Regions from separate parts of the Glutamicibacter ectropisis genome, predicted to be linked through region 2. Evidence: riboswitches for the same ligand, from Rfam matches in the RefSeq annotation. Region 2 holds a riboswitch; each other region holds the start of a gene.
What was found. Region 2 has a riboswitch for S-adenosylmethionine ahead of QMQ05_RS15870 (acyl-CoA dehydrogenase family protein). Riboswitches for the same ligand answer to the same signal wherever they lie in the genome.
Positions count from the first base shown of each region.

Region 1: linked by a shared signal. The riboswitch ahead of QMQ05_RS01630 (methionine ABC transporter ATP-binding protein) and the one ahead of QMQ05_RS15870 (acyl-CoA dehydrogenase family protein) in region 2 are both predicted to bind S-adenosylmethionine.
Region 3: linked by a shared signal. The riboswitch ahead of QMQ05_RS01505 (O-acetylhomoserine aminocarboxypropyltransferase/cysteine synthase family protein) and the one ahead of QMQ05_RS15870 (acyl-CoA dehydrogenase family protein) in region 2 are both predicted to bind S-adenosylmethionine.
Region 4: linked by a shared signal. The riboswitch ahead of QMQ05_RS03350 (O-acetylhomoserine aminocarboxypropyltransferase/cysteine synthase family protein) and the one ahead of QMQ05_RS15870 (acyl-CoA dehydrogenase family protein) in region 2 are both predicted to bind S-adenosylmethionine.

Region 1 is NZ_CP125942.1:345,516-350,625, forward strand. Features, by position in the region: gene QMQ05_RS01620 (hypothetical protein) at 1-1,333, shown strand, start outside; gene QMQ05_RS01625 (WxL protein peptidoglycan domain-containing protein) at 1,413-2,432, shown strand; SAM riboswitch class I at 2,693-2,782, shown strand; gene QMQ05_RS01630 (methionine ABC transporter ATP-binding protein) at 2,909-3,913, shown strand; gene QMQ05_RS01635 (methionine ABC transporter permease) at 3,910-4,605, shown strand; gene QMQ05_RS01640 (MetQ/NlpA family ABC transporter substrate-binding protein) at 4,632-5,110, shown strand, end outside.
Region 2 is NZ_CP125942.1:3,376,985-3,382,094, forward strand. Features, by position in the region: gene QMQ05_RS15865 (acyl-CoA dehydrogenase family protein) at 1-1,109, opposite strand, end outside; gene QMQ05_RS15870 (acyl-CoA dehydrogenase family protein) at 1,137-2,363, opposite strand; SAM riboswitch class I at 2,414-2,504, opposite strand; gene QMQ05_RS15875 (LLM class flavin-dependent oxidoreductase) at 2,632-4,068, opposite strand; gene QMQ05_RS15880 (ABC transporter permease) at 4,065-5,110, opposite strand, start outside.
Region 3 is NZ_CP125942.1:314,289-319,398, forward strand. Features, by position in the region: gene QMQ05_RS01500 (CoA-binding protein) at 1-408, opposite strand, end outside; gene QMQ05_RS01505 (O-acetylhomoserine aminocarboxypropyltransferase/cysteine synthase family protein) at 408-1,781, opposite strand; SAM riboswitch class I at 1,900-1,994, opposite strand; gene QMQ05_RS01510 (histidine phosphatase family protein) at 2,106-2,666, shown strand; gene QMQ05_RS01515 (RNA polymerase sigma factor) at 2,762-3,259, shown strand; gene QMQ05_RS01520 (methylated-DNA--[protein]-cysteine S-methyltransferase) at 3,256-3,885, shown strand; gene QMQ05_RS01525 (shikimate dehydrogenase family protein) at 3,895-4,731, opposite strand; gene QMQ05_RS01530 (MFS transporter) at 4,911-5,110, shown strand, end outside.
Region 4 is NZ_CP125942.1:721,571-726,680, reverse strand. Features, by position in the region: gene QMQ05_RS03360 (AraC family transcriptional regulator) at 1-262, opposite strand, end outside; gene QMQ05_RS03355 (cystathionine gamma-synthase) at 334-1,563, opposite strand; gene QMQ05_RS03350 (O-acetylhomoserine aminocarboxypropyltransferase/cysteine synthase family protein) at 1,565-2,860, opposite strand; SAM riboswitch class I at 2,947-3,037, opposite strand; gene QMQ05_RS03345 (LysR family transcriptional regulator) at 3,266-4,207, opposite strand; gene QMQ05_RS03340 (DUF1852 domain-containing protein) at 4,330-5,110, shown strand, end outside.

The DNA.
Region 1 (5,110 bases), 570 kb from region 2:
AGCAGTTGCTATTCCAGCGCACGCCGCCGAGCAGACGCTCGACGGGGTCTCACTGACATGGGGACTGAATGCAGAGAGCGGAGCGGCAGGCTTCGCGCCGGGCACCTGTAACTTCCTTTCGGCAGGCGTCGCAGGCAATACCGGATCCAGCCGTGTCTGGACCGAAAATGATGGTTTCTACAAGAGCTCCGAAGGTAACGTCAGCATCATCAAGGACGGTCCCGACGGCAGCACCATGACACCAACCTGGGCCACCAAGTGCCAGACCGGTGATGGTTCAAACGTGACCACCGGTACCGGCGCCAACCAGAAGGTCAGCAACAACAAGGTCGTGCTGAGCAACGGTACCGGCAAGGTTGACCCGCAAACCGGTGAAGCCACCGTGTCTTGGACTGGTTCTTTCACCTCAGTGTTCTACAGCGGCATGACCTACTGGTCTGCTACCGACCCGGTACTAACGGTGGCTGCTGACGGCAGTGCGACGCTGAAGGCTACCGCTTCGGGGTACCAGGCTGACATGAATGACACCAGCAAGTGGATTCCTATCCCAGGCGAAGAGATCACCCTCGCTAACTTGTCGGGCGTCGAACTGACCAAAGACGGGTTCAGTGCAACCCCTGCCTACCTTGGCGTCGATGCGCCAGCGAGCGTAAGCCAGGTTAAAACTGGTGATAACTGGGGTTCGTTCCCCGCTGACTTCGTTGAGTTCCAGGGTAAGACCGGAACCCAGTCGTACTGGTACTCCTCTGGCGGAGCCGCTGATCCGCGTAAGCCAGTAACCTCGTTGAACGTGGCATGGGAAGCTGACTTCACCGGCCCAGTAGATCCGGAAGAGCCAGAGAATCCTGAAAATTCCGACTCCAAAAACGTCGAGCTTGACGTGACGGTGCCGAAGCAGCCGGTAGAACCCGAAGAGAAGGTCTTCAAATGGAACATTGCTGGCGATAGCTTGAGCCTGGGTACTGCAAAGCAGCAGTCCATCGGGTTTGTTGCTAGCGGTACGCTTCCCGAAATCACGGTCAGCGATACCCGCGAAGCATCAAAGGGATGGACCGTGACCGGTAAGACCACCGCATTCAAGGACGGTGCTAACACCTTCGGTGGCAACGGCCTGGGCTGGGCACCTACCGGTTCAGGAACTGAGGGCGTTGTAACCCTTGGTGAATACGTTGTCCCGGGGAGCACCAATGGCCTGTCGGCAACTTCAACCATGGCTAGCGCAACCGGTGCTTCTACGGCGAAGCTCAATACTGGTGTTCACCTGTTGGCACCTACTGATGCACCTGCCGGTGACTACACCTCAACGCTGACCGTTACCGCTATTCAAAAGTAGATTCGGCCAGTAGTACCTCGTGGTGTCCGGCCGACCTTAGGTTAGCCGGACACCACACCGTTTCATTTACAAGGAAATCATGCTCTCGAACCGTCGAGCCACTAGCTCCCCAAATACGCGACGCATCATGGGCGTCATAGGTGCCGCACTCATTGTCACAACCTTTGTGGCAGTACCAGATGCGCGCGCGGATGATATTTCGTGGGGCATTAACCCCGGCGGGGAAGAGCAACGTTCTAGCTTCTCCTACGAGCTTGAACCCGGCGATAGCGTTGACGATAGTTTTCAGATAACGAACTACGGCGTAAAGCCACTGGAACTTTCGGTCTATGGTGCCGACGGCCAGACATCGGCTAACGGCGCACTCGAACTCTTGCCAGCATCAGAACCATCACAAGAGGTCGGGGCATGGATTAGTGTGAGCGAATCTAAGCTCACCCTAGATCCCGGTGAAGAAGCAGATGTGGCTTTTACGCTGAGCATTCCCGAGGACACCGCACCGGGTGACTACGTTGGCGGCATGATTTCCTCATATATCGACTCCAGTGCGGGTACTGCTGTGGCAGTTGACCAACGACTGGCAACCCAGCTGGCGCTACATGTTGGTGGCGAGGGTAGCCTGGTCTTGGGAATGGACAATATTGATGTGAGTGCACCGATTGCGTGGAATCCGTTTGCGCCGGTTTCGGCAGATTTCGCAGCGCAGGTCAATAACGAGGGGACCTTGCGGGCCCGTGGAAACTACACGGTGAAGATCTCTGGAGTGTTTGGTTTGGGAAGCACCACGCAAACTGTTGCACTTGAAGAAATGCTTCCCGGTGCCAGCGTGGATCTGACTTCACAAGTCTCAGGGCTGTGGCCATTGATCTGGCAACAGTATGAAGTGAGTATGGTTCCTGAAGGAATCGATTCAGTCGCCGGGGAGCCGGTCCTTGCCAGTGGAACGTTATGGACTTTCCCCGCCGGATGGGTGGGAATTCTTCTGCTGATCATCATCGCGATTGTGATTGTCGCGGTGGTTCGCAGCCGCCGGTACGAGTACGTCTACGAGGATGAAGACGAGGTGGAAGCACCCTTGGCGTCGGTCAGCAGCGAGTAGTCATCTGCTTCCAAGCCCCAGCGTTATCGCTGGGGCTTGGTGCATTTAAAGGCAATAAACCATGCGTGCATGGCAAGCCAAATATGTGTGTTTTTCTTGCTTCTTATGACGGCTTAAGGCTCTTTATGACCGTGAATATTACGAGCTTTCGGGCGGTGAGCATTTGAAGTTCGTGACATGACGGATTTACTACGTAACGCTTGCAGCTGATCAGTCACAAGTTACAGACTTGAGGAGTCCTAGCGATCATGCAGGACACCCAACCATCCAGAGCGACCGAGAGATCTGGCTCGAAGACGTCGCAGCAACCACCTCTGTGAGGCCGGTGCTAAGGCCAGAGCCGATGGAGCATTCACAGTGATTCTCTGATGTCGCGCGCGGTGTTTTTCGCACGCGTCCCAGTGAGTTGACCGCGCTTCTAGGTGCCATCGCCAAGGAGAGAACATGTACTCGTACTTCCAAGGAGGAAACGTCTCGTGATTGAGATTGAAAACCTCCATAAACATTACGACTCTGCCCAAGGGCGCGTCGAGGTGCTCAAAGGCATCAACCTGAGCGTTGAGTCTGGTTCGATCACTGCAGTGGTTGGGCCCTCAGGCGCCGGTAAATCTACTTTGTCCCACTGCATCTCTCTGCTAGAAAAACCAAGCAGCGGGCAGATTCTCATCGATGGCAAGAACCTGACGAATCTATCGGGCAAAAAGCTTCGCGCTGAGCGTCGCGCTATTGGAACGATCTTCCAAAATTCGGCCCTGCTTCGCAGGATGACAGTGGCCGAGAACATTGCCTTGCCTCTGCGGAACCTAGGCGTGGTACACGAGGAGATGACTAGCCGAGTAGCTGAACTCCTTGAACGTGTAGGACTACTGGACCGGGCAAATTCCTATCCTGGTCAACTATCCGGTGGCCAGCGGCAACGTGTAGGTATTGCACGCGCCTTGGCCTTGCGGCCGCGGCTGTTGCTCTCCGATGAATCAACCTCGGGCCTGGATCCGGAATCAACGCAGCAGGTTCTCACTCTCCTTGAATCACTGCGAACAGATCTCGGGCTTGCCATCATCCTGATCACCCACGAGATGGATGTTGTCCGCCATGTTGCCGATAACGTTGCACAACTCGACGGTGGTCGTATCGCAGAATACGGCAAGCTCCACGAGCTGGTGGCTAATCCGAACTCCGAAGCCGGTTCCAAACTCTTGCCATTGCGTGCAGAGGCACTCCCGGCTGGGTTCTCTTATTCCATGACCGTCGCCTATCTCAACGATCGTGTTGATCCAGCATGGATCTCAAGATTGGGCATTGAACATGGAATTCGCGTGGCATTGCTTGGAGGCTCAGTTGAAGCACACCACGACGGAACGCTAGGACGAGTCAGCATCGGCGTGGACGGGGCACTGCCTGAACAGGTCACACAGATCCTGGCATCGTGGGGCCTGCAAGCCACCGTTGAAGAACATGTTCGTGAAGAGGTTGGCGTATGAGACTCCCATTTGAAAGCGCAGCGGTTGGAACAGACACCCCGTGGAATGAACTGCTCGCCCTGTTACTGCCTGCGTATGGGCAGACCTGGGCCATGGTCGGAATCGTGATGGCCCTAGTGATCAGCATTGGTGGCTTGATGGGGATCGCGCTGTACAACACCGACCGGCATGGCTTGTTCCCACGACCAAAGGTGCATGGCGTACTCAGCTGGATTGCAAACATGGGACGCTCACTGCCGTTTCTGGTGTTGATGGCCGCGATCATTCCTTTCACCAAATGGATCACGGGAACCACCATTGGTATCGCTGCAGCGGCGGTACCCATGACCATCGCCGGCATTCCCTTCTTCGCACGTTTGGTTCAGAACGCGCTTAATGACTTGCCGAAGGAAAACCTCGCCGTTGGTCTAGTCACCGGAGGTTCGGCAACACAGATCATTGGCGCCACCCAGATCAGGGAAGCCCTGCCGGCGCTGGCCTCAGCGATCACGCTGAACACCATTTCTATGATCGAGTATTCGGCTATTGCAGGCACGATTGGCGCTGGCGGTATCGGCTATCTCGCGGTGACCTACGGGTACCAGAGATTCGATATGAACGTCATGTTGGCCACCATCGTCGCACTGATCCTGACAGTTCAAATTGTCCAATTCCTCGGTGACCGCATTGCCCATGCGTTGGCCCGCCCATAATCGCATCAACATTAACGAGCTTAAAAATGACTTCACCACTTTCAGGCCATGACCATGGCTTTACCTTGCGTAAGAGCAGGAATGTACTTCCTTGGAGTATCGCAGCGATCGCTTCTGTTCTGGCTATAGTCCTAGCCGTGATGCTCGGACAGCAACGAACCTTGCCGGCGGTTGCGGCAGCAGACGGAACCCAAACGAAGTTCGTCGTTCACTTTGAACCGGCGATGGCTGGCGAAGAAAAAATTCTGGACTACGTCGCACAGAGTATCGCCCCAGACTACGGTGTAGAGATTGAGAAAACCGGTCTGCAAGACCCAATCCAAGCCAATCAAGCAGTGGCCAGCGGTCAGTTTGATGCGACGATCTTTGAACACCAGTGGTACATGGAGCAGTCGGCAGAAGCCGCCGGGGTGAAACTAACGCCCACCGTTGAGCTCTACCAATGGGGCTTTGGCATGTACTCGACCAAGTATGACTCCGTAGAAGCGCTGCCCAAGGGCTCAAC
Region 2 (5,110 bases):
CAATGACGGTCCAGGTTCTTCGAGACACTGGTCGCCGAAGCGGCCAACGCATCAAAGGCATGGGTGATGGCGTTGAGCACCAACGGGGTGAGCACTACCTGGGCCTGCGCGCTGGCCAACTCGGCAGCATCATTGGCCGCCTCGTCATCTTCCAATGAAATCTGACCGGCCTGGAGCGCCAACGCCGATTCATAAGCGCCCTGCAAGGACTGCGAAACACGCTCCACGGTTCCCGCAGCAGCAAAGGCAGCCGCCGACACCTCACCAATCACCTGCAATAGCTGCGGATCCTCGGCCGCCACATTGGCTGCAGCATGGCTGAAGGTCCGCTTGCGAGCCTTCAGCTCAGCGGCGAAGTCACGCTCGGCAGCCTTAGCCGACCCGGCGAGCACCGCCAACAACACCTGCTGATAGAAAGCGGTCTGGTACTTAAAGCGCGTATCAAAGTCGATCAAATCTTCTTCGGCCACAATCGCATCGGTGAACGTGGAAGTTCCAGTACCGGTGGTGCGCTGCCCAAAGCCATCCCAGTCATCGGCCAACTCCACGCCTGGTTGGTGGCGATTCACTGCAGCGATGACGCGCTTGCCGGTATCGGTACGCTCGGCATAGGTGTCTAGCCAATCGGCAAAGATGGAACCGGTGGAGTAGTACTTGGTGCCATTGATCTTAAAGCCACCCTCGCCATCCGGGGTGACCTTGGTGATCACGTCCCCGACCTTCACCGTCCCGACTTCGGTCCAAGAGTTGCCCACCAATTCGCCATCAACAAAGCGTGCCAACCACTTATCGCGTCCCGGGCCCGGGGTGGCAATGAGTCGGTCTTCCACAAAAGCGAAGTGCGCGCGCAGCGCTTGGGCAATATTTGAATCGGCGGCGGCCAGATCAACAAAGAGTTCAAAGAGCTCGGGAAGCGTGGCCCCTGCCCCACCATGAGATTCAGGGACACGGATCGCGCCGAACCCGGCGGCAGCCAGCTGGGCAACCTGTTCATAGGGCAGTTCACCGCTGCGGTCACGTTCGGCAGCGCCGTCCGCGATCTGTTCAAAGAGAGGGGCGAAACGGGCTTTGAGCTGGTTCAACCGATTACCTGTGGCAAGTACAGTCATCTCAGTTTCCTATCTGTAGAAAAGTTTTTAGGTGTACAGCGACAGTGGCTGAGATTCTCCGCGGAGGAAGTACGCGCCGACCTCAATCTTCTTGTAGTCCACCGGGTCGTGCAGTGAGTGGGTGCGCACATTGCGCCAGAACAGGTCTAGGCCAACACTGTTCGCAGTCGACGACGATCCGGTGACTTCAAAGATCCGGTTGGCCACCTCAACGCCTACCTCGGTGGACACCACCTTCGCTTCAGCAATCTCAACAGCCAACGCCGCACGCTCGGGCTGCGTCACCTCCCCTGCCTTGGAGAGCAGTGCATCAAATTTGCGGCCCAGCTTTTCGGTCAACGCTGCCACGGCAGCAGTTCGTGCCTTGAGCTCACCCACGGTGCGCTGGAAGATTGGATCCTGGGAATAGGTCTCAGCCTGCGAGAACAGCCACGCGTTCTTGCGCCCCAACAAGATCTGCTTGCCACGGGCCAAGGCACCCTCAGCAATACCCAGGTAGAAGTTCGCGAAGGCCAGCTGGATGCCCGGGGTCAGTAGGGTCGAGACCGGCTCATCGGTGACTTCACCAAGAAGATCAGTCGGCTCGATGCGTACATTGTGATACTTCAGCGAGTTCGACGCACTCAGTCGCTGGCCTAGGTAGTCCCAGTCATCAACGATTTCTAGGCCCTCACGGTCACGGTCGATGATGAAGGCCAGCACCTGGCCCTTGCGTTCGCCCTCGGTGACTTCCGCGTTGATGACGATAACCTCGCCTACCCCGGAACCGGTGGAGAACCGCTTGGCACCATTGAGGCGGAAGCCATCACCCTCAGGCACGAGGGTCAACGTGGGATCAACCGGGTTGACCGAATCGCCCCACAGCCAGCCGCCCTCAACGGTGCGCTGCCACCACTGGGCTTGGGTTTCAGGCGCCGCGTAGAAGGCAATGCCCGACTGGTTCACGTAGTGGTAGGCCAGCAGCTGAGAAATTGAGCCATCGGCCGTTGCCAAGATGCGGACCGCTTCAAAGGCGGTCTCCCAGTGTGCCCCGGCGCCACCAAATTCGGTCGGCACCAGCAGGTTCAACAAGCCAGCTTCACGCAGTAACTGCACCTCAGCGAAGGGCTGAGCATTCTTGCGGTCGCGTTCTAGGGCGTCGGTAGCCAGCTGGTCGGCGACCTTTTGTGCGATCTCGCGCCAGTGATTAAGCTCGGCTTCATCGGCGGTGCCGGTGTAAGGCACGCGCGGTAGCTGGGTACTGATAACCGTCATCTTCGTTCTCCTTAGGACTGTGGATTCCGAAGGACGCAGAATTTTCTGCAGATCCATCGAACCTGGCGTTAGCACTTACTGCGGGATGCAGGTTTGCTGCGGCGTCGCGGAGCCAGGTCTCTCAGCCGCTCTGGATGGTGTGTTCTTTCAGTGAATCACCGCGCGATGGCTGGCGGAAGTCACGAGGTCACAGGACGGAACATCGTCATTTTTCGACACGTTCACCGCTCTGAAACGGTAATAAAATTCCGTCATATTTACTCATATGTCATTTGGCGCCTAAAACAGCCTCTGGGATTTGACTAGCCTTGGAATCTGCTGCGGAAGCTTGGCCAGCATAAGCCCCACGGTAGGCCGCTGCCGGGTGATCGTCAGCAACTCGTCGTTGTCCTTCTCCGGCCAAATATTCGCGCAGCGTATTCCCTTCATAGCCGGCCCAGGTTCGTCCACGCTTGCGTAGCTCCGGAACCACCAAGTCGGTGAATTGCTCGAAGGATCCCGGGGTGATGGCGTAGGCCAGGTTGATTCCGTCCAGCCCGGACTCATCCACCCAACGCTCAATTTCATCGGCCACTGTTTCGGCCGAACCCACCAGGACCGGGCCGATGCCACCCACGCCGAGGTAGTCGGCAATCGAATTCGGTGTCCACTTCTGTTCTGGGTTCGCGGTGGTAAAAATCGACAGGGCGGAGCGGGCCGCGTTGGTCTCCAGATATTTCAGTTCTTCATCCACCGCGTACTGGCTCAAATCCAAACCTGACCATCCGCCATAGAAGGTCATAGCCCCTTCACGTGAGGCATAGGACTGGTACTCACGGTAAAGCTTTTCTGCCTGCGCATCTGAATCAGCCACCACCGTCGTCATCAGGGCATAAATTTTTGCAGCATTTCGAGGCCGGCCCACCGCTTCAAATTCGTCACGGATCGCATCGGTCTGCCTGCGGGTGACGGCAGTATTAATGGAGTTCAGGAAGATCCCTTCGGCATGTTGTGCACCGAAGCGACGACCACGAGATGAGGCACCTGCCTGGAAAATCGCCGGCGTACGCTGAATCGATGGCTCTGAAAGGTGAATGCCCGGGACATTGAAGTGCTGACCTTGATGGTTAATCGGGTGCACCTTGCTCGGATCGGTGTAGATCCCACGTTCCCGGTCCTTGACGACTGCTCCCTCTTCCCAGGAGCCTTCCCAAAGCTTGTAGACCACTTCCATGAATTCATCGGCAATGTCGTAGCGTGCATCATGATCTAGCTGGCGGGTCATCCCCAAATTTCGTGCCGCCGACTCCAGATAGCTCGTCACCACATTCCAGCCAACCCGGCCACGGGTGAGGTGATCTAAGGAAGAGAATTTACGGGCTAACGCATAAGGCTGTTCATAGGTCAGCGCACTAGTCACCGCAAAGCCAAGGTTCTTGGTAGCCGCGGCCATCGCGGAAACTTGCATGAACGGATCATTCAATGGAACCTGATCAGCATCTAATAGGGCTGGGCCACTGGAGTTTTGGTACACATCATAAATGCCCAAGACGTCGGCCAAGAACAACGCATCAAAACCACCGCGTTCTAGGGTTTGCGCCAGCTCCACCCAATATTCCAGGGTGTTGTATTCATCGGCTCGATTCTGCGGATGGCGCCACAGTCCCGGGCTCTGATGGCTCACGCAGGTCATGTCGAAGGCGTTGAGGTGAATGCGCTGGCTCATGAGTTACTGTTTCCTTTTCCTGTGGTTGATATGTGCTTCTTAGCAGTGCGCAGCTGGGCGAAAATCCCGGTGGACGATTGACCCTGGTTTCGCCCGAGCACGACGGCGGCGAGCAAGATGGCCAGCAGTACGAGTCCACGGGCCAGGTCCTGGAAGAAGAAGGACAGTCCGATCAGGTTCAGTCCGTTATCCAGCAAGCCAAAAATCACTACACCAATCAGCGTTCCGCCCACGGACACACGCCCATAGCGAGAGATCGTGGCCCCGATGAATACCGCCCCGATGGCATCCATCAAATAGGCCTGACCACTGCCGGGAACATAACCATTGGAGCGTGCGGCCAACACGATGCCGGCAAATCCGGCGATCACCGCACACAACAGATAGGCACTGGCGATCAGCGCATTAACGCGCAGCCCAGAGATCTTTGCTGCGCTAGGTTGTTCACCGGCCACGGTGAGCTTGCGTCCATAGCGGGTAATGCCCAGTAAGAGCGCCACCAGCACAGCGATGGTGACCGCATTAATAATGGCGGCATCAATGTTGAGGAAGTATCCCCGACCAATCACGGCAAAACCATCGGGTACTAGGGGTGCCGAAAGATAGATCGGTGCCCCACCACCGGTAAGCAGTTGTTGCACGCTCGTGCCCACAAACCACACACTCAAGGTGGCCAAAAACGCTGGGATCTTCAAAATGACAATGAGTAGTGCATTGACCAGTCCCACAGCTAGGGCGAAGAGCAATCCACCCACGACGGCCACCCAGGCTCGGTACCCATCATTGATCAGCCAGGCGCTAGCCAGAGCTCCCAAATCCAGGGCCACCCCAATGGACAGGTCAATGCCGCCGGCGCGCACCACGAGGGTCAGGCCAATAGCAACTAATGCCAGCAAAGCCACTTGCCCCAGGATCCCCACCAGGTTTCCGACACTAAAAAATACTGGGCTGAGCACCGAGAAGACGATCAGGATCAATGCCAGCGTGGCTGGGGCAACCAGGCGAGAAGCCTGAAGGGTGCCACGCTTCCTAGGCCCCTTGG
Region 3 (5,110 bases), 540 kb from region 2:
CTTGACGCAACGATCCATCACAACGTTCAAGCCAGCAGCCTCTGCGCGCTGGGCTACCTCTTCATGCCACGAGCCAAGCTGCAACCAGAGAGTCTTGGCCCCTACAGCTAATGCCTCATCCAGAACGGTCGGCAGGTCATCGTGCTTGCGGAAGACCTCAACCAGGTCCGGAGTCTCTGGCAGGTCCGCGAGGGACTTGTAGACCGGCTGGCCCAAGATCTCATCGAGTACCGGGTTGATGAAGTACACCTTGTACTTGGACGACGACAACAAGTAGGTTGCGACGAAGTAGCTGGCGCGTGAAGGCTTATTGGAAGCGCCCACGATGGCGATGGATTTGGTTTCGCGCAGGATGTTCAGCCGTTCGGCTGCTCCCGGACCTTCCCAAGTGCGTTCGGTGGTGCTCATTAGTTAGCTCCCTTCGGTGCTGCAGGAATGGCGCAGGCTGCACCGTCATAGGTAGGTGCTGCAAATTCTTCAGCGGACCCATCGGTGGCTTCCTGTGATGCAGTCAATGCTTGGTCAAGGTCCCAGATGATGTCCTCGACATCTTCTAGACCCACTGAGAGGCGAATTAGGTCTTCGGGAACGCCGGCTGCCACCAACTGCTCTGCACTTAGCTGTTGATGGGTGGTGGATGCGGGGTGCAGCACCAGGGTGCGAGCATCACCGATATTGGCCAAGTGGCTGGCCAGCTGCAGAGCTTCAATGAACTTGGAACCAGCCTCACGGCCACCCTTCACGCCAAAGCTGAAGACCGAGCCGACGCCCATGGGCAACAATTCTTTTGCGTGGGCATATTGCGGGTGGGATTCCAGACCAGCGAAGTTCACATAGGTCACGCGTGGATCTGCTTCAAGCCAGGCAGCAACCTGCTTCGCGTTGGAAAGGTGGTTATCCATACGCTGCGGCAAGGTTTCCAAGCCCTGCAAGAGCTGGAATGCCGACTGAGCTGGCAGCGCAGGACCAAAGTCGCGCAGCTGCTCGCTACGAAGCTTGGTCAAGAAACCGTACTCGCCAAAGTTGGCCCACCAGGAAACGTTGCCGTAGCTGGCCACCGGTTCGGTCATGGTGGGGAACTTGCCGTTGCCCCAGTTGAACTTGCCCGACTCAACAACGACGCCACCGAGCGTGGTGCCATGGCCACCAATGAACTTGGTTGCTGAGTGAATGACAATATCCGCACCGTGCTCAATAGGGCGCAGAATGTATGGGGGAGTGAGAGTGGAATCAACCACTAGCGGGATCAGGTGACGGTGTGCCACCTCGGCCAGCCCCTTAATATCGGCAATGTCGCCCGACGGGTTCGCCACTACTTCGGTGTACACCGCCTTGGTGTTCTCCTGGATGGCGGCTTCAAAATCGGCCGGATCATTGGAATCAATGAAAGTGGTGTCGACGCCAAAACGACGCAACGAAACATCAAGCTGGGTGATGGTTCCGCCATAAAGCTTTGAGGACGCGACAATGTGATCCCCGGCTTGTGCCAGGGCAGCGAAGGTAACGAATTCGGCGGCCATGCCCGAACCAGTAGCTACGGCACCGATGCCTCCTTCCAAGGAAGCAATTCGTTCTTCAAAAGCAGCGACGGTCGGGTTGCCGATACGCGAATAGATATTTCCGTACTTCTGCAAAGCAAAAAGGTTGGCTGCATCGTCGGCATCTTTAAAGACGAATGAAGTGCTCTGATAGATAGGGACTGCACGGGCGCCGTGCTCGGCATCGGGGGTACCACCGGCGTGCAATGCACGGGTGCGGAATCCAAACTGATGATCTGCCATGTGGGCTTACGACTCCTTGTCGATTGGGTTTTCGCTCTTCACCGCTAGGCGGTAGTGCGATCGAGGCAGGAATCCCGGAATCAATGTCGCAACTCGTTGTGGTTAAACAAGGTATGCGGCTGCATCGTTTCTGGCGGTAGCACCGTAACCACCGGATGTGGCAGGTTGCTGCGGCGTCATCGAACCAGATCTCTCAGCCGCTCGGGATGGTGTAACAATCTTCGCAACATGACCGTTCGTGACCTAACTATGAGTCTTAACGTTGCGTATTGGACGTAATATCGGAGATTCTTCGATTCGTTGGCGCGCCGGTAGGCTTGGATCATGGATACTGCGCTGGTGTTGATCAGACACGGACTGACCGATTGGAATCTGGTAGGCCGTCTTCAGGGGCGCACTGATATCCCCTTGAATGAGACCGGACGTGAACAGGCCCGCAGAGTTGGACGCGAACTAGCTGGTCAAGGTTTTTCCCTCGTTCTGGCATCACCGCTAGGGCGGGCTCAGGAAACCGCAGCGTTGATTGCTGAAGAACTGAACATTGATACAGGACGGCCAGTCCCGGAATTAATTGAGCGCGGTTTTGGACCTCTGGAAGGCCGAATCATGGCCGAGGTCAGTGACGAAGAGTCAGCAGCGTTGCGGGATCAACTGGAGCCCATTGCACATATTCTGAACAGAGCTATTCCTGCACTACTGAATCTGTGTGAAGAGCACGCAGGTAAAAAGGTAGCCGTAGTTAGTCATGGCGCGACCATGCGTGTCATCCGTGATGCGCTCGCAGGGACCAAGCTCCCACGTGGCGTGGAAAACGGTGAGATTATTCAGATAGATATCCAACGCCTCAAAGAGTTGGCTGAAGAGTTGGATTTGGTGAGCTGCTAGAGGCTCAAAATTTTTTGTCCCTCGACCTCACACTTTTGCTGCGCGATACGTTTACATGGTGAAAGCCCGTTACGGTGCCAATCTTCAGGAGAGCCATGCAAATACCGTTTGAGCGGATAGTCCAGGATTATGGGCTGAACGTACTGCGGGTTTGCCGTGCCCTACTTGATGAACACCGTGCACAAGATGCTTGGTCTGAAACCTTCCTTTCCGCGCTCAAGGCTTATCCGCAACTTGCTGAGGATGCCAACGTATCAGCCTGGCTTGTACGCATTGCACGGAACAAGGCCATCGATGAGCTGCGTAAGAATAAGCCAGAAATTCTTGATGATCATCAGCAGTGGGAACATGCTGATGAGCAAGTGAACCTTGAGATGGAAGCCGACAATCTCCAACTATGGCAGGAAGTGTCAAAACTTCCGCAGAAGCAACGAATGGTAGTTGGCTATAGATATCTCGGCGGTCTGAGCTACGCGCAGATAGCCCAGCTAGTTTCTGGGAGCGAGGCCGCCGCACGGCGTGCTGGTAGTGACGGGATCAAAAACCTTCGCCGAATACTCGGCGATGACTCACTGTGGCGGGAGCAGTCATGACGCAGGCAAAATTCAACTCCTCGGCAACCGGAGAAGAAGCTGAGCTTTTGGCGCAGCTTGGAAAAGAACTTCGGGCTAAAGCGAAAGCATCGGACCTACTGGATGTTTCCTACCGTGTGATTGATAGCCCTATCGGCTCGCTCCTGCTGGCTAGCACTCCAGCTGGTCTGGTGCGTGTGGCCTTTGAGAGCGAAGATCATGACAAAATCCTTGAGCTACTGAGTCAGAAACTCAGCCCGCGAATCCTTAAAGACTCGTCGCGACTGGACGCCGTGGCTCGGCAGCTTGATGAGTATTTTGCTGGATCCCGCCGCAATTTTGATGTGCCGCTGGATTTGAAACTTTCCACTGCTTTCCGGCGTCAAGTGCAATTAGAACTGGGCGAAATTGGCTACGGGCAAACGTGGAGTTACTCGCAAATGGCGGAGCGTATCGGCAACCCGAAGGCGGTGCGTGCTGTGGGTTCAGCGTGCGCGACCAATCCGATTCCCATTGTCCTGCCATGCCACCGGGTACTACGAACTGATGGTTCACTCGGTGGTTATTTAGGTGGGCTGGAAACGAAAACTCAATTGCTGAAGTTGGAGAATCCAGACTTCGGTGGCGCAATGAGGACCCTTTTCTAGTTTTATTGATCAGTTGTTTTCGCGGATGCGCATCAAGGAGAGCTCAAGCTGCTCTTTGGCCTGTTCACCCAAACCCAGTATTGGGATCATCGCCTCGGCCTGAAGCAATAGGTGCTGCCAGCCATCTGAATATTCCAGGCCTTGCTCCATGGCGGACGTGATTGTTCCCGTGGTGTGCTCGCTATACACAAAGTCATAGACAAAGGTTCCAGACGAAAGCTCTTGTGTACCCCAAGGCGCCACGTCTTCACGATACTTTCCTATAGGTGTGGCGTTAATGATCAAGGTGGCTTGCATGGCGGCTTCGGCAACGTAAGAGAAGTCCACTGTCCTTCCTGAAATCCCCATGGAACGTGCCAAGGATAAAAGCTCTTCGGCGGCCATGTGATTTCGGTCAGTGATAGTGATGGTGCCGATGTTTCCCTTGAGCGCAACCAGGGCAGCACGAGCTGCACCACCAGCGCCGATGAGCAATACGTGTTCATGGATTTTGGTGGCGAGTCTTGCTTCTACTGCAATCAAATCAGTGTTGTAAGCATTCAGTTTGCCGTCCTGACGAATCAGGAGGTTCGCTGCACCGCTGAGACTGACCTGTTCTGAGCGCTCGTCCGCGATGGCCGCGGCCCACTGCTTGTGCGGCATGGTCACGTTGGCGCCTATGACTTCTGAAGAGAGCAAGCCATCATGAACTTTTTGCATGTCACTGTGCACCGGGACATCCCAGGGAACGTAATTCCAGTGACTGCCCAATGCCTCAAATACTGGATTCCAGAGGCTGGGTGACATGGTGCCAGAGGCGTGGGATCCGATGATGAATAGTTGTGATGCGTTGTCCTGGTAACTCACTGTTGTCCTTTCGACTCGAACTTCTTCAGCATTGGCGATGCAAACCAATTAACATCTTGTGACGCGCCTCACCTTGCTGTACTTTATTAATTGTCGCATAACGCACATGTGTACGCATAGTGCACATTATCATCAACGTAGGACGTGAAACATCCCCGCTGTCGTGGAAGGACGCCCCAATGAGCAAGACCATCATTAAATCGAGTCACAGCCTCGATGAAGAACAACAGCGCAAGCTCAAACGAGCTAAGAAAGCGGCGCTCGCAGGGTTTCTCGGTGGCGCACTGGAGTACTACGACTTCTTTATCTACGCGACAGCGGCTTCGCTGATCTTCTCCAAAATTTTCTTCCCTTCCGGGGATGCAACCATCGCGTTACT
Region 4 (5,110 bases), 950 kb from region 2:
CGCGACTGAAGGCTTCGGCCGATCCATACCCGTATCGGATCGCAATACTTAACAGGTCCTCACCGGCCAGCAGGTCCGCGGCAGCCACGTTCATGCGGAGCCGGCGAATGTACTCGGAGACCGGCATGCCGGCCAAGGAGGAGAACATCCGGCGCAGGTGATATTCGGTGGTGCCTTCGCTGCGCGTCAGTTCGGCGAGGTTGATCTCGGCACACAGGTTTGCCTCGATGTGCTCGATGAGCCGATTAAGAATTCCGATCATGATTCCACCCTTCCCCAACTACTATCCTTTGGGGAAGGGGTACGCCGCCCGATGATTGCGGACCGAAATTATCAGGCGTTTTCCAACGTCTTTTCGCGCACCGTGCGCGCGGAAGCGGTGTCACGAGTGGTGGCCGGAACGGTGGCACGGGCGGCAGCCAGGCCGCGTTCCAGATCGGCAATGAGATCTTCGACCTCTTCGATCCCCACCGACAGGCGCACCAGGTTGGCCGGGATTTCCAGTTCGGTACCGATCAGCGAGGCGTGGGTCATTTCGCGCGGATAACAGACCAGGGATTCCACCCCGCCTAAGGAGACCGAGAGTTGGAAGTACTCCATGGACTGGGCGAAGGCGCGGGCGGCGGCTTCATCTTTTAACGCGACCGAGACGATGCCACCAAATCCGCGCTGCTGGCGGGCGGCCAGTTCGTGCCCGGGGTGGGAGGTGAGACCGGGATAGTAGACACGGGTGACCTCGGGGCGGGCATCAAGCCAGTGGGCCAGTGCTTGGGCTGAAGCGCAGTGGCGTTCCATGCGCAGGCCCAGGGTTTTGAGCCCCCTCGCGGCCAGATAGGAATCCTGCGGGCCGGCCACCGCTCCCCCGGCGAACTGCTGATAGCCCACCGCTTCGGCCAGGGATTGGCCGCGGAAGTGATGATCGGCGAGAATCACCGCACCACCGAGCACATCGGAGTGCCCGCCAATGTATTTGGTGGTGGAGTGAACCACCGCGTGCGCACCAAAATCCAGTGGGCGCTGTAGATAAGGAGTGGCGAAGGTATTATCCACCACCAGCAGGGCACCGTTCTCGCGGGCAATGGTGGCCCACCCGGAAAGATCGGCGATGCCCAGTAGTGGGTTGGAGGGAGTCTCCACCCAGAGCAGTGCGGTGTTCGGCTGTACCGCGGCGCGCACCGAATCCAGGTTGGTGATGTCTACCGCAGAAGAGGTGATGCCCCATTTGCTGTGTAGTTTGGAGATCAACCGGTTGGTGCCACCGTAGCCGTCGGCGCCGAGGATGATGTGATCGCCCGGTTCAAGCACGGCACGCAAGAGGGCGTCTTCGGCGGCGATGCCCGAAGCGAAGGCGAACCCGGCTGCACCACCTTCAAGTGCGGTGAGCTGTTCTTGGAAGCCATCACGGGTGGGGTTGGAGCCTCGGGAGTATTCGTGCCCGGAACGCAGCACGTTAATACCGTCTTGGATGAAGGTGCTGGTTTGGTAGATCGGTGGGACCACGGCCCCGGTATGTGGGTCTTTGTGCTGGCCGGCGTGTACGGCCTGAGTGTTGAAGCCAGTCATCTCATGCTCCTTGAGTTTGTGGGGCTAGGACCAATGCCAGATCCAGGGCCTGGGTAAGATCTGCCAACAGGTCGGCCGGGTCTTCGAGCCCTACCGACAGGCGCAGGGTGGAGGTGTTTAGTCCGGCGGCGACCAATTGTTCTTCGGTGAGCCGGCAGTGCGTCATGGTGGCCGGATGCGAAATCATGGTGCGGGTATCGCCCACGTTCGCGGCCAGGGAGATCAGGCTCAGCCCGTCGATCACCGGGGAGACCAGTGAGGGGTCGGCCAGTTCAATGGCAAGTACACAGCCGGTGCCGTTCGGGGTGATCGTTGCCGCCAGTTCAAAACTTGGGTGACTGGATAAGGACGGGTGGTGGATGGCCGCAATGCCCGGGTGGGAAGAGAGCTTGTCGATCAGGGTGGTGATGCTGCGATGCACGTGGGCGGCGCGCACCGGCAGGGTTTCGATTCCGGTGAGGATGCTCTGGGCGCTGGCCGGGGCCAGGGTTGGGCCCAGATCGTGCAGGAATTTGGAACGCACCAGCATCGTATAGGCGCCGGCACCGTGGCGTTCGAGCAGTGAGGTGTTGTTCAGGCGTGCTCGTGGGGCGGAGATTTGTGGCCAGCGCACCGTATTGGAGAAGTCGAAGGTGCCGGAGTCCACCACCACACCGCCGAGGACCGAACCGTGTCCGGCTAATCCCTTGGTGGCTGAGTGCACCACAATGTCGGCGCCGAAATCTAGCGGCTTGACGTTCACTGGGGTGGCCAGGGTGTTATCCACGACTACCGGGATGTTGTGTTCGTGGGCGATGGCGGCAATGGCTGGTAGGTCAGCCACGGTACACAGTGGGTTGGACACGGATTCGAGGAAGAACGCGCGGGTGTCTTCCTGAATAGCGTTACCCCAAGCGGCATGATCGGCCTGGTCAACAAAGGTGACGCGGATACCGAAGTCGGCGAAGGTGTCGGTGAACAGATCAACGGTGCCACCGTAGAGCGAGGAGGAAGCCACAATGTGTTTGGGTCCCTGGGTCAGGGCCAGTAGGGACAGGGCCACCGCGGATTGGCCGGTGGCGGTGGCGACCGCGTGGGCTCCGCCTTCCAGTGCGGCTACTCGTTGTTCGAGGATGGAAACGGTGGGGTTGCCGGTGCGTGAGTAGGTGAAGCCGGATTGGCGCAGCGCGAACTTTTCGATGGCTTCGCCGTGGGATTCAAATTGGTACGCTGCGGAATTGTGCAGTGGAGGTAGCATCGGGCGGAACTCTCCGCTCGGGCGATATCCTGCGTGGACCGCGTCGGTTCCTTGGCTCATAGCTCCTTCTCGTTTCTTGATCACGAGGGAGGACCGAAGTGCATCGTGTTTGGCACAAGGCCCACGCTGATGCGGGGTTCGGAACTGCTCCATCGTTCCTGGCTTTAGCACCTTTCGGTTTCCCGATGGTTGCTGCGACGTCAACGAGCCAGATCTCTTAGTCGCTCTTGATGGGTTGTTCTTCCATGGTTGGGCATGGGCCTCACAGCGTGCAAGCGCTATCGGCGCTGACGCTTCATACAAGGTCGTGACGCTTCATATGTCGTCTACTTGTCATCATGACGCGGACACTAACGACCCTTTATGACGCGTGATCAAGATGAGAATTCCCGAGATTCCAAGGATCTTCCTCAACTTTGTGACAACTAAGCACCCAGCGGTGACACACTGTTACAGATTTGGGGCCTAGCCGAGTACCTGAACTCCGAAGCTTTGAACCACCGCACGGACCTCTTGCAGGTAGCGCTGGGCCTGATCGGTCAGCGGAATGGCGGCGTGGTTGATCCAACCGATCTCGATGCGCTCGTCGATGGCCAGCGGGATGGCCACGATGGAGGGATCCAGCTCGTCGCTGATGATGCCGGTGGAGATCGTGTACCCGCCCAAACCGATCATGAGGTTGAAGATCGTGGCACGGTCCGAGACCTGAATTTCGCGCTGGCTTGAGCGGGTGGAGAGGACCTCTTCGGCGAAGTAAAAAGAGTTACTTGCCCCCTGGTCGAAGGTCAGTCGGGGTAGATCTTCGAGGTCTTCGAGGGTGACCTGATCGCGGGCGGCCAGTGGGTTGCTGCGCGAGATGAAAATATGCGGATCGGCCAAGAACAGCGGGTGGAAGACCAGCCGAGATTCGCGCAGCAGCTTGTCGATGACCTTCCGGTTGAAGTCGTTGCGGTAGAGAATCCCGATGTCACTGCGCAGGGTGCGCACATCCTCGATGATCTCTTCGGTGCGGGTCTCACGCAGCGAAAATTGGTATTCCGCGGCACCACTGGCCTGGACCATACGCACAAAGGCGTCCACCGAAAAGGAGTAGTGCTGGGTTGAGACACCCAGCAGCCGCCGCGCGGCGGGGCGGCCGAGGTAGCGGTGCTCAAGAAGCTCCACCTGCTCGAGCACCTGCCGGGCGTAGCCGAGGAATTCTGCGCCTTCAGCAGTGAGCGTCACTCCCCTGGCCGAGCGCACCAGCAAGGTGCGCCCCACCCGGGATTCGAGTTCCTTCATCGCCGCCGACATGCTGGGCTGCGCGACGTAAATCAGGTCGGCGGCAGCCGAAATCGACCCCTCGGAAGCTACCGCCACAAAATAGCGAAGCTGCTGCAGTGTCAATCCATTCGAAACCTGAACCATAGTTTGAGTCTATATTAATCCATAGTTATATCGAGTTACCTGATATCAAGAATCACCCTGCATGATTGACGCAACGACTTCCCCTCGGCCTGTCCAGGCCTCCCAAATACAGATTGGCTATCATGGCAGACGCATTAAATTTCAGCATTAGCACCACAAGATTCGACGAGAATTACTCCCCTTCTGCGAATTCTCGAACCACGACAAACTTCGCCAATTTGGCGCGCGGAGAGCGCCGCGAAGAGAACCTTCGCAATGCCCTGACGATGATCAACCGCCGCTTCAATTCCCTGGCTCACTGGGACAATCCCCAAGGTGACCGCTATGAGCTGGAATTGGAAATCATTTCAGCAAATGTGCATTATTCCGCCGATAATACCGATCAGGAATTCCCGCTTTTAGAAGTGCTTGAAACCACGATCGTGGATAAACTCACCGGCACTCGGTCCCAGGGCATGGTCGGCAATAATTTTTCTTCTTATGTCCGCGATTACGACTTCAGCGTGGTGCTTCCAGCATCGTGCAATGAAAGCGGAGCTCCGGTGCTTCCAGAAGATTTTGGCGATCTCCATGGGCAGCTCTTCCAACATTTCTTGAACTCACAGGCATACCGTGAGCGTTTTGCCCAGCTGCCGGTGGTCTGCATCAGCGTCTCGACTTCCAAGACCTATTTCCGCACCGGCAACAGCCATCCAGTGCTCGGTTTGGAATACCAGCAGGACGAAAATTCATTGACCGACGCGTACTTCCGAAAAATGGGTTTGAGCGTCCGCTACTTCATGCCACCAGGCGCTGTTGCCCCGCTGGCGTTCTACTTCCGCGGCGACCTACTCAACGATTACACGAATCTGCAGTTGATCAGCCTCATCAGCACGATGGAAACGTTCCAGAAGATTTATCGCC